DNA from 4 places in the Marinobacter sp. PE14 genome. Region 2 is predicted to be linked to each of the others. Evidence: predicted binding sites of a transcription regulator. Region 2 holds the regulator's gene; each other region holds the start of a gene.

Region 1 (3,146 bases), on a different contig from region 2:
CCGCGGCGGCGGCTTCCTGGCCCTGGTCCGCAATCCGGGTAATCGACGAATTCAATTCCTCGGTAACCGACGTCTGTTCTTCGGAAGCGGTGGCAATCTGCGACGTCATCTGGCTGATGGACGTGATTGCCTCGGCAATCCGGTTGAGGGCCTCCATGGCGTCCTGCGCTTTTTCCATGCTGACATTGGATACCGCGGTTGAGGCATTCATGACATCGACCGCATCATTAGCACCCTTCTGCAGACGCTCAATCATGTTGTTGATTTCCTCGGTGCTCGACTGGGTGCGCTGGGCAAGGTTGCGTACCTCGTCTGCCACAACAGCGAAGCCTCGCCCTGCTTCACCGGCCCGAGCCGCTTCAATGGCGGCATTCAATGCGAGCAGGTTGGTTTGCTCTGCAATACCCTGAATAACTTCAAGAACCGTCGTGATGGACGTAACGTCCTTGCCAAGCGTGTTGATGACCTCCGCGGCAGCATTGATCTCCTTCGAGAGCTTCTGTACGGCGTCCCGGGAGGCAGCGACTGTCTCCAGCGAAGCCCTGCTGTCCGCATCCGCTGTGTTGGCGGCATCTGCGGTTTGCTGTGCGTTCTGGGCGATCTCGCCGGCAGCGGCCGACATCTCGTTGATCGCCGTCGCAACCATATCGATCTCGGCCTGCTGGCTTTCCACGCTCGAACGACTGGTGCTGGCGGTATCTCTAAGCGAGCTGACATTTTCCCCGAGTTCGGCGCTACCCTTCTGGACATCCCGGACGACCGTCTGGATATTCTCGACAAACTGGTTGAAGCTCCGGGCCAACTCACCGAACTCATCTCTTGCACTGTCGTCCAGACGCTGGGTCAGATCTGCATCACCACTGCCAATGTCCGCCATGGCCTTGTTCAAACGGCGAACCGGTGCCATCAGGACCTTGATGCCCAGGTGCAGGATTACGAGAGAAACGAATAGGCCAATCACTGCCATGATCAATCCAGTCATTCGGGCGCTCTGGACCGGTGCGTTGATCTTGTCCGCGTTTACAAAGGTGCCCAGATACCACTGGACGCCGCGCGCTTCACTGATTGAATGGAAACTGGCCTCCCAGTTGCCCTCATCATTACTGTATTCGTGGGCGTCCCCGCCAAGATCCGGCTTGCCGCCAATGAGCTCGCTGATGTTCTTTCCGACAAGGTTTTGCCTCGGGTGGAACAGTACGGTGCCGCGCTCATTGATCAGAGCGGCGTAACCGGTGTCCGCCAGGGTGACTGTGCTCAGGGTTTTTGCAATAGCGCCCAGGCCGATATCAGCACCGGCCACGCCCTCGTATTCACCGCGTTTTACGGGCGCAAGTGTGGAGATGATCATGTCGTTGGTACTGGCATCCTGGTACGGCTCGGTGAACGAGGCACTGCCGAGGCTCATGGCCTTCTTGTACCAGGGGCGCTGGCGGGGATCGTAATCCGCCGGCAGCGTGGCATTCGCCTCCGCCGACTTCATCAGCATGTAGCCGTCGGTGCGACCCACATAGACATCCCGGAACCCGCCGCCGGTGGTAATAGCCTGAAGAATAACCCGCGCCTCTTCGTCATTCTCGGCATTCTCCAGGGCTTTGGCGGTGGCTTCCGTCATCACCAGCCGAGTATTGAGCCACTCGGCGATGCTCGACGTGCTCTGCTGAACAGTGTCGTCGATCAGCGCGTTTACGTAGGTTTCTGTGGTGTTTTGCAGCCGTAAATCGCCAGAGAGCGTAAAAGCCCCCATGACCAACAGCAACAGAATACCGAAAGCAGTCAGGAGCTTTTGCCCGAATGTCAGCTGCACGGTCGAATCCTCAGCAATAAAATTGATATTCGTTAATGTGTGTTTCGGCCCACGGTGCGAAGTCTTTAGCGGGTTCTGTTAAACTTTTAATGAATTGACGCAAACGTTGAGATTGTACTCATTCCATAACGAACGGGAGCCGAACTGAATGGCCCATGAAGAACTGCACCTCAACCTCCGGAATCTGAAGCTTGATGATTACGACCAGCTTCAGAAGCTTATGGATCGCGTATACGACGACATCGGAGGCTCCTGGCCCAAGGACACCATCAAGGCATTGGTGGAACAGTTCCCCGATGGCCAGATCTGTATTGAGGAAAGCGGCCAGCTTATTGCGGTTGCGCTGACGGTCTGCGTGAAGTACGAGCGTTTCAGCAACCCGCATACCTACGACGATCTGATCCTCCGGAACGAGAAGATCTGGCACAACGCCAATGGCGACTCCCTCTATGGGCTGGATGTCTTTATCCACCCCGACTACCGGGGCTACCGCCTGGGTCGTCGACTCTACGAAGCGCGAAAAGAACTCTGCCGTTCCATGAACCTGCGAGCGATTCTGGCGGGCGGGCGCATACCGAGCTACTTCAAATACGCCGAGCAGTATTCCCCTGAAGAGTACATTCAGCGGGTCGATCGCAAGGAAATCTACGATCCGATTCTGAGCTTCCAGCTCTCGAACGATTTCCAGGTTACGCGGTTGATGCACAAATACCTGCCCGAGGACGAGAAATCCCAGGGCTACGCTACGTTGCTGGAGTGGCGGAACATTCTCTACACCCCGCCTTCCCCGGTTCTGAGCGTCAAGAAAACCCAGATACGGCTGGGCGCTGTGCAGTGGCAGATGCGTGAATTCACCTCTGTTGAAGAGGTGCTCGAGCAGGTTGAGTACTTCGTGGATGCTCTGTCTGACTACAAGAGTGACTTCGCTATCTTCCCGGAGTTCTTCAACGCGCCGCTGATGGGACTGACCGATCAGATGGACCAGACCCGGGCCATCCGTTTCCTCGCCGGTTTCACCCAGCAGTTTCGCGAAGAGATGTCCGAAATGGCGGTGAGCTACAACATCAACATTATCACCGGCTCCATGCCACTGATCGAAAACGATCGGGTGTATAACGTGTCCTATCTCTGCCACCGAGACGGTCGTGTTGATGAGCAACGCAAAATTCACATCACGCCCCACGAACGCCGCGACTGGGTTATCGAGGGCGGCAACCAGTTTGAGGTCTTTGAGACCGATGCCGGCCGGGTCGCCATCATGATCTGCTACGACATCGAATTCCCTGAACTGGGCCGTATGGCTGCCAGCCAGGAGGTTGATATCATCATGGTGCCGTTCTGG
Region 2 (3,146 bases):
ATATTCTGGACGAGCTGTCAGACCGTCATCTGGTGCTGATTGATACCGCCGGACTGACCAGTGCGGACAAAGGCTATCAGGAACAGCTGGCCGAACTGGCTCGCAGCCATCACAATATCAAGACCCATCTGGTTGTCTCGGCAACCAGTCAGCCTCGCATCATGAAATCCGTCTGGCATTGCTATAAGATGGCAAATCTTGCGGGCTGTGTGATGACCAAAATCGACGAGGCCCTGACGCTGGGCGAGTCTCTCGGGTTTGTGATGGAAACCGGTCTGCCGGTAGCCTATTACACAGACGGGCAGAAGATTCCTGAAGACCTGCACCACGCAGAAGCCGTTCCGCTGGTGCGGCTGGCCGTGGATCGGCTGAAAACACTCCAGCAACAGCAAGCGGTCGCAGAGGGCCTGAAAGAGCACGCCTGAGACCGGACAGATTGACAGCAGGCGTCGGAGAAACAGCCGGCGAAACGTGGCGAGAGACCAAAAACAGTATGAGCAGAGCACATCCGGTACAGGTGATAGCAGTTTCCGGCGGAAAGGGTGGTGTCGGCAAGAGTAACGTGTCGGTTAACCTCGGAATTGCCCTGGCGCAGAAAGGCCGGAGAGTGGTGCTGCTCGACGCCGACCTTGGGCTGGCCAATATCGATGTATTGTTGGGCATTACCGCCAACCGTAACCTCCAGGATGTTCTGGCAGGCGACTGTGATCTCAAGGACGTTCTGGTGAATGGTCCCGGCGGCATCAAGATTGTCCCAGCCTCTTCCGGTACCCAGAGAATGACCCAGCTTAGCCCCATGGAGCATGCCGGGTTGATTAACGCGTTTAGTGAGCTTGGGGACCAGATTGATGTTTTGATTGTGGATACCGCTGCCGGTATCTCCGAATCGGTTGTCAGTTTTCTCAGGGCATCCCAGGAGTTGTTGCTGGTGGTGTGTGACGAGCCCACGTCCATTACCGACTGTTACGCCCTGATCAAGCTCATGAACCGCGAGTACGGTACGAATCGGTTCCGCATTCTTGCCAATCAGGTCCGGAATGAGCAGGAAGGCCGGCATCTGTTTGAAAAACTGACCCGGGTCACCGAGCGCTTCCTCGATGTGGCACTACAATACGTTGGAATAGTCCCCTACGATGAGGCTGTGAAGAAAGCCGTTCAGCGACAGCGTGCGGTGCTGGATGCCTATCCCAGGGCGAAAGCTTCACTGGCCATCAAGGCGCTGGCGGACAAGGTAGATAGCTGGCCGTTGCCGTCCTCTCCCCGCGGGCATCTGGAATTTTTTGTGGAGCGGCTCGTCGAAGTCTGAATCGGATCCAGTCAAACAAAAAACCGGATACATGACATTGGCGAAAAACCTCGGAATCTATAACCAGTCAAGTGCGCAGAAGCCGGCTCAGCTCATTGAGCAGCACGCGCCGCTGGTCAAGAAAATTGCCCTTCACCTGTTGGCCCGCCTGCCGGCGTCCGTCCAGCTTGAAGACCTGATGCAGGCCGGCATGATCGGTCTGCTCGAGGCCGCCCAGCGTTACAGCTCCACCAAAGGTGCTACCTTCGAGACTTACGCCGGTATCCGGATTCGCGGTGCCATGGTGGACGAAATCCGCAAGGGTGACTGGGTGCCACGCTCTGTGCATCGCAACGCCCGTCGCATTTCCCAGGCCATCAAGGCCGTTGAAGATCGACTCGGCCGAGAAGCCCAGGACCAGGAAGTGGCCGAAGAGTTGGGTATGGGGCTGGCCGAATATCACTCCTACCTTTCCGATTCCAACAGCGGTCGACTTTTTAGCCTCGACGAGCTCAATGAATCCGGAGAGCTGCCGATAGAACAAACAGAGACGCAGGATAATCCCCTAGAGGGATTGTCCTCCGATGCCTTCCGGCGCAGCCTCGCTGAGGCGATTGAAGACCTGCCGGAGCGGGAAAAGCTGGTGTTGAGCCTTTACTACCAGGAAGAACTGAACCTCAAGGAGATTGGTGCGGTGCTTGGGGTCAGTGAGAGCCGGGTAAGCCAGATTCACAGCCAGGCAGCCCTGCGCCTTCGAGGCCGGCTCTCGGATTGGCGCCAGGAATCGGACAGCTGACAGCGTTCAGTCTGTGTCGGCAACGAGGTAGTCTGTAGTTTTTGGTAACCGATGCTTTACAACCGAAGCAAAGGTCTGACAATAAGCGGTTAAAACAGCGGCCTGCTAGACTTTGAACGCAAAGGTCAAACGAATTCCGGGTGTTACTAACTGGAGGTCCCATTGGACAAAAACATGAAAATCCTCATTGTGGACGACTTCTCCACAATGCGACGGATCATCAAGAACCTGCTGCGTGATCTGGGCTTCACCAACACCGATGAAGCTGACGACGGCAACACAGCGCTGCCAATGCTTAAAAGCGGCAAATACGATTTTCTGGTGACCGACTGGAACATGCCGGGCATGTCAGGCTTCGATCTTCTCAAGGCCGTTCGGGCGGACGAGAATCTGAAAACCCTGCCGGTATTGATGGTAACCGCTGAGGCCAAGCGCGACCAGATCGTTGCCGCTGCCCAGGCGGGCGTGAACGGTTATGTGGTCAAGCCGTTCACCGCTGCCGTGCTCAAGGAAAAGATTGAGAAAATCTTTGAAAGAATCCAGTAACCAGAGGTCGGATGGCTCTCATGAGCGATAGCAGAAAGAACCATCGGGGCCTTGAACCGGAGGTGACGGAAAAGCTCCAGCGGCAGGCAGCAGAACTGGCCGAGAGTGTTGATGCGGGTGATTATGCCAAAGCCATGACCCTGATCAATGAACTCAGCGAGGTCAGGGATCAGAGTCTGTATCGTGAGGTAGGGCGATTGACCCGGAGCCTGCACGAAGCAATCCGGAACTTCCAGATTGATCCCCGTAACGCCGAACAGCAGGAAGCACTGTCCATGATGACAGATGCCTCCGATCGTCTCGAATACGTTGTGCAGATGACGGGCGAGGCAGCCAACCGGACCATGGATCTGGTTGAGGAAACCATGCCGCTGGCCAATGCCCTCAGAGACGAGGCCGCCGCGTTGCGTGATGAGTGGCAGCGCCTGCGTCGCCGGGAAATGCAGCCGGCCGAGTTTCGCGAGCTGTACGGCCGGATTGATCGATTTTTCGCCAGCATGGCGACCGATGCCGACACCA
Region 3 (3,146 bases), on a different contig from region 2:
CATGCCGGCAACAAGGTTGATGCTACTACCTCCCCCCAGGTTGAGACTGGCGCCGATGTTCCCGCCGTAGGCATTGATGTTTTCGATGCTGCCGTTCGCGACATATGCATCGTCTGCATTGGACTGGTACAAGTAACGGTTGGCACCGTTGGAATAGTTCAGGGCACCCTGAACGCTGAAAGCATCGCTAAGGAAAATTTTTCCGGTAGCGAATGCAGCAAATGCCAGAGTGGAATCGTCATTGGCACCGGTGTCATAAGTATTCTGCTTGGTCAGGGCCGCTACGGCGAAAGCGCCACTATCCGTTTTGGATTCGAATCGAGCGGTGAGGGCCGGCGAGCTATTACGAATCTCCGAGTTTGCCAGGCGGCTACGGGGATTCTCCACCGACAGGGAAAGGTTTCCAGTAGTGTAGCGAATCTGCGGCTCGCGATGCCACAGTCCGGCATTACCGGCTACGCCATTGAAATCGATGACAGGAGTCGCGCCAGCGAAGCTGGTGAAGTTAGACCATGTTTGACCAGCTAGTATGCCGTTGTATGAACCATATGCGTGTCGCAGGCGGAGGGTTCCAGCATAGAAATCGCCCTCAACATTTGCCTTCACCCCTTCAGGGTTGTTGACTAGGATACCGATGCGGCTCTGGTTGGCGGACGCGCCAAAGTGACCGTTGGAACCTGAGCTACTAATCCGAGTGAAAGAGCCTTCTTGAGCAAGGCCGGCAAGATTATCGTCAAGGTCATATGTCATGGTCAGGTTAGCGTAACCATATATGCGGGCGTCAACATCGCCAGCCTGGAGGTTGATTGCGTTTGCCTGACTGGCTAGGCCGACTGCAATTGCTGTAGTTATAAGTTGGATTGCTCTTGATTGCTTTTTGTTAGCCATAAATTGTCTCCCGCATTATTGTTGAAATACTTTTTGTATTGCATGTCCAAGACTTCAGCACGCTTTGCCTAATCTGGTGGCAAGCGACTTATTCAAGCTATCAACAGAATAAATGGGTAACAATTGCATATACGTACATAGCTGATATGCAGGTTTGTTATAGGTTGTTTCGCTCAGACAGTTTGATCTGACAGATTTTCTGAGATAGGGAACGGATAAGTAGTTCTCAAAAATGCTAGGTATCATTAAAAGGGGGCTTTGGCTTCAACTGAGCAGGTCTTACATAAATAAGCTCACATGTACTTGTCAGTATTACTGGGTTCCATTTCTTTCGTTGCAGTGATCTTGACTCTAATTCGAGAATAATTCTCGTTACTCCCCTCTGCTGGAATGAATGTGTTGAATCAAAAAAAGCGTCTCGCTTGCTAGGGGTGATGCACCCAAAAAGCTTTCGGTATTCTTACCTTTCGGCTTTTTAAAGGCCATTAAAAACAGTAAATTAGATGCTTTCCGGGGAGGTCGTATAGAGAGCTCTTGGCCTCTTAAACTACCAGGCGACAACTACCCTCAGATATGAGGCCATGGACATTTCTTTGACAAGATTCTAAGTGACTGAAAGGTCTCGAATGACATAGTGGAGGCTCATCATATCGTTTTTGTATAGCTGGTATGCCGACTCTTAAGCTTCGGTCGACATTTTTTTCTGTAACATGAGGTTTGTTTAAGAGGCTTTCTTTTATGGTGCGATGAACGCTGTCGAGGAATGTTTCTATCGTTAAATTTTTAATTTAGGCGTTCTCCAGGCCGTTATACGCAAAGGCTCATGGAGGGTGTCATACGTTGCAGAAAATAGAAGAATAGGTTTGACCATTTAAGATGAGCTCAAATCAGGTTCTTGGATGATGAAAATCATCTAAGAGATAGCTCCTGGAGCGTTCTTAAATCAAAATTTATATATTTATTTACTGTCCATCAAAAGGCAAACAGCACAGCTATTTTCTTCGATATAGTTAGTTGATTGTAGAATAAAAATGAGAAACAGCTTATGGTCCTCCCAAAACTAGGCTTTAAACAGAATCTCCTTCTGGTTGTTTTGCTCACCACCTTCGGTTTTTCATTTCTCGTGTATATGTCTATATCCGCCTTAAATAGTCAGACGGATGCCGCTGAGAGGGTTGACGTTCTTGGAGGCTGGGTAATCGGTTTAAGCAATATCAAAGCCGATATGGCAGTTTCATCCACTATCGAGGGTGACGACTGGCTAAAGAGGCTAAAGCGGCTTCATGAGAAGAAGGTTGAAGAACTGGAGGTTCTCAGGATTCAAGGGATGGAGGAGGCCGGAGATCTGGAGGTTACTATTTCTGAATGGGTTGAAGGGTACGTACAGCGAATGAACCTCTTAGCCCGAATCGGAAGTAGCAATGATGAAGGGCAGCGCGCTGCGGTTACACAAGCTTTGGATGAGCTTGTAAATAACTCTTTTTCTTTCATGCGAGAGGATCTCCGCACATTATCTGATGCGGTCTACCAACTTATTGAAAAGCGCTCGAAGGAAAGCGTGAGTCTCTATGATGAAGCCATGACGAATATGCGTAGCAATCTGGAAATCAGGGACTTCTTGGAAGAGTTTGAGCAGTATGTGGGCCCGCTTGATGAAGAAGCTCAGCAACTAGCGAGCATGATCTCGCAACACCAGTTGCTCGAAAAACAAAACGATAGAACGTTGAAGACACTGACCGCCCAAGTGGAGAGAAGCCTGGAAAGGGTATTGGGAGGGCTGGCCGATGCCCGAAAAGGCGCCGACGAAACTAGCGCTGCCGCCAGGATGACAATACTTATCACTGGAGCCTTGGTAACCGGTGTTTGCATGTTGCTCCTGTTGATCACTTGGCGTCGCTCGACACACTCCCTAAGTGCAACGTTGGATTCCTTGGAACAGATCGCTGCCGGAGATCTATCTTTGAAGATGCCCGTTCGTGACGGAGCACAGGATGAGTTCGATCGACTGGGTTCTGCCGTTAACCATCTAACGGCGGCACTTGGCAGCGTACTGAACAGTGTAAAGGGGAGTAGCGGTCAATTGCTCCATATGTCGTCTAAGCTGAACGACACAATGAAGATGCAGGTTCAGCAGAGCGAGCAAGTCGAGAGCGAAACCACCACAGTAGCAGCATCAATTGAAGAGATTAGCTATACCGTGGCTGGTATGGCAAAGGCATCCGAAGAGACAAATCAATTATCAGTAGAGGCTCTTATAG
Region 4 (3,146 bases), on a different contig from region 2:
TTTCTGCCACATCCGTGACATTGCGGTTGATGTCTTCACAGACACTGGTCTGTTCTTCGGCCGCTGTAGCAACCTGGGTTGTTGCGTCGTTGATGCTGCCCATGCGCCGGTTGATTTCGGCCAGGGTGGCGCGCACCTCTTCCACCGCTTCACTGCTCTCCTGAGCTACAACGCCTGAGGCCTGCATAAACTCGGTGGCGTCCCGCGAAGCCCCGCTGATGGCGCCGATGATCTGGTCGATTTCCACGGTGGCTTCCTGGGTCTTGGCTGCCAGATTCCGGACTTCATCGGCAACCACCGCGAATCCCCGGCCCGCGTCGCCCGCCCGGGCCGCCTCGATGGCGGCGTTCAGAGCCAGCAGGTTGGTCTGATCTGCAATTTCCCGGATAACCTGCATGACATCGCCGACTTTTTTGCCATCGCTGGCGAGCTGGTTAACGGTTTCGGCCGAGTTTCGGATCTGGTCGGTCAGCCGCCGCATGCTGTCTACCGCCTTGTTGATCTGCGAATCCGCTGTAGCCGTCTCGTCGGATGTCTGACTCACTTCAGTGGCTACCAAGGCAGCGTGACTGGCTACGTCTTCCGCAGTGGCGGACATTTCGTTCATGGCTGTGGCTATCTGCTCGATGCGCTGGTGGGCGAGGTCGGATTGGCTGACAACACTGTCGGCGTTCTGACGGATCAACTCGCCGGTTTCGTTGAGCTGTCTGGCGTTTTCACTCAACTGGGTGCCCGTATCGCTAAGGAAGCGGTGCAGACTTCGGGCGGCATCGGCGAGTTGTCCCAGCTCGTCGGCACGTTGCATCGTGACCGGATCGGACAGGTCCCCGTCCCCAAGACGGGAGATCTGTAGCGTAAGTTTCTGGGCAGGACGAACCACACCTGACAACAGAATCATGATCAGGGCGATGGTTCCGAGAACGATAGCTGCGATTAGAAGCCCGGCCACCATCCAGCTGCGCTCAGTGACAACCGTGTTGAGGGTTCCGGCCCTGGCAAGGCTGTCTTCTCGAACCGCGGTTGCCGCATCTACGATCAGTCTGGCGGGTTCACGGTCTATCCCCTGAACTGCCGCATCGCCTGCATTCGGATCAAATCCGGCGCGGGTGAAGGCCTCAAATCCATCTCGGTAGGCGCGCCCCATTGTCCGGTGTGCCTGTTTGAAATCAGACATCAGGGCCTTTGCCTGGGGCTCCTGAATGCGGGGAATGAGTTCCTCGAGTTGGCTCTGGATCGACGTTTCACGCTCCTGGAACCGGGTCCAGTATTTTTCGAGCTGTTCCGGGTCCGATCCGCGGATCAGGACGTTCTTCCATTCCTGAACCTGGGTCTTGAAGTCAGACAGCACGTCCTGGGCTTCCAGAGCATTGACCATTCTGGAACTGACGAGACTGTTGAAGTCATCTTTGACTTTGAGGGAGAAATTCAGGTAAATCACTGCCACCGCAGCGACGATCAGGTTGGCCGTAAGGACAACCAGGAGAACCCGATTGAGAATGCTCTTGGAATACCAGCTCATTGATACTACCCGGTTAGGTTGGAAGGTCCAGATCGCTTGTCGAGGCTTTTTTTAATAGTTACTCAACATTATGTCGGCACGGAAACAAAAAGCATTAGGCTTTAGATCGGTACGTTTGTGAACTTTTTATGACAGGATCCTGATGGGCAATCCACTAAGTATTCTTTATCGAGACGATTACCTTCTGATCGTCCACAAACCGGCCGGGCTGCTGGTGCATCGGAGTCCCATCGACAAACATGAGACCGAGTTTGCCCTGCAATATGCCCGGGCGCTTAATGGTGGTCAGCATGTGTACCCGGTGCACCGCCTGGACCGTCCGACCTCCGGCATCCTGATGTTTGCCAGGGACAGCGATACGGCCCGTTCGCTCGGCCTGGCGATGATGGCCGGTGAGGTGGCGAAGACCTATCTGGCGATGGTGCGTGGCTGGCCGCCGGAACACGGGGAGATTGATTACCCCCTGAGAGAGGAGCCGGAGGATCGGCGGCTGAAAGGGGAGGAGCAGCCGGTGCGGGACGCTCTCACCTGCTACCGCACGCTGGCGACGACCGAGATACCGGTAGAGATTGAAAAATACCCGAGCAGTCGCTACGCCGTTGTTGAGCTGGAGCCGAAAACCGGTCGAAAGCACCAATTGCGCAGGCACATGAAACACATCAACCACCCGATTATTGGCGACGCCAATCACGGCAGGGGCCGCCACAATCGCTATTTTGCGGAGCGTTTCGGCCAGGGGCGGTTGATGCTGGCGGCAACCCGGATGGCATTCCGACACCCGGTTTCAGGTAAACCAATGACCATTAGCGCCGCGCCGGAGGCGAGTTTTCTGGAGGTATTATCGCTATTCCCGGGATTTGACGTGCAGGATCATTTGAAAAAATAGCGGTTAATAAACTCTGAGTAAGGAAGCGGTTTGCTGTAACGGTAGCCCTGAAGGTAGTCGCAGCCTTTCTCGAACAGCCAGGTTTCATGGGCTTCTCTTTCTACGCCTTCCGCAACCACAGAAAGGCCGAGCCCCCGGGCCAGGCCAATGATCGACAGGGTGATTGCGCAATCGTTTTCGTCATCCGGGAGGTTGTTGATGAACGAGCGGTCGATCTTGATGCGGGAGAAGGGCAGGCTTTTGAGCCGGGACAGCGATGAGTACCCGGTGCCGAAATCATCGATAGCAAGCTCGGCACCAGCTTCTACCAGCTGCTCCAGAACACGGCCGATCACATTGAAATCGCCCTGTATCGAGTCCTCTGTCACTTCAAACTGCAGTGCACTGACCGGCATTCCCTGGTTCCGGCAGATCTCCTTGACCAGCTCAGGTAACTCGGGGACCAACACCTGTTCGGCTGAGAGGTTAACGGAGACCGTAGGCATCGGGATGTCCCGGTCTTGTGCGTCGCGCCAGTGCGCGCAGACGTTTTTCAGCACACAGGCGCCCAGCTCATACATCAGCCCGGCGCTGCGCGCCACGTCCAGAAATTCAATCGGTGATAGCCAGCCACGCTGCGGATGCTGCCAGCGAACCAGGGCCTCGGCGCTTTCCAGCTGTGTTCCCGTGCGGTCCATGATTGGCTGGTAGAAGACATCCAGGCCGCTGGTTCTGAGTGTTTCCCGCAGCTCGCTTTCGAGC

Evidence for each region. Region 2 encodes FliA, which starts transcription of late flagellar genes. Its sites were predicted from a motif close to CTAAAGTTTNNNNNNNNNNNGCCGNTAA; they were not measured.
Region 1: a site for FliA is predicted at 1,846-1,873, ahead of ACWJ62_RS17090 (methyl-accepting chemotaxis protein). Genes of this name have one in related genera too.
Region 3: a site for FliA is predicted at 1,672-1,699, ahead of ACWJ62_RS06130 (methyl-accepting chemotaxis protein). Genes of this name have one in related genera too.
Region 4: a site for FliA is predicted at 1,590-1,617, ahead of ACWJ62_RS12690 (methyl-accepting chemotaxis protein). Genes of this name have one in related genera too.

What each region holds. Positions count from the first base shown of each region.
Region 1 is NZ_JBQXNY010000005.1:222,655-225,800, reverse strand. Features, by position in the region: gene ACWJ62_RS17090 (methyl-accepting chemotaxis protein) at 1-1,804, opposite strand, end outside; gene ACWJ62_RS17085 (GNAT family N-acetyltransferase) at 1,953-3,146, shown strand, end outside.
Region 2 is NZ_JBQXNY010000001.1:908,002-911,147, forward strand. Features, by position in the region: gene flhF (flagellar biosynthesis protein FlhF) at 1-425, shown strand, start outside; gene ACWJ62_RS04345 (MinD/ParA family protein) at 494-1,306, shown strand; gene ACWJ62_RS04350 (RNA polymerase sigma factor FliA) at 1,338-2,081, shown strand; gene cheY (chemotaxis response regulator CheY) at 2,244-2,627, shown strand; gene ACWJ62_RS04360 (protein phosphatase CheZ) at 2,648-3,146, shown strand, end outside.
Region 3 is NZ_JBQXNY010000002.1:48,795-51,940, reverse strand. Features, by position in the region: gene ACWJ62_RS06135 (DcaP family trimeric outer membrane transporter) at 1-888, opposite strand, end outside; gene ACWJ62_RS06130 (methyl-accepting chemotaxis protein) at 1,934-3,146, shown strand, end outside.
Region 4 is NZ_JBQXNY010000003.1:426,423-429,568, forward strand. Features, by position in the region: gene ACWJ62_RS12690 (methyl-accepting chemotaxis protein) at 1-1,519, opposite strand, end outside; gene ACWJ62_RS12695 (pseudouridine synthase) at 1,662-2,405, shown strand; gene ACWJ62_RS12700 (putative bifunctional diguanylate cyclase/phosphodiesterase) at 2,390-3,146, opposite strand, start outside.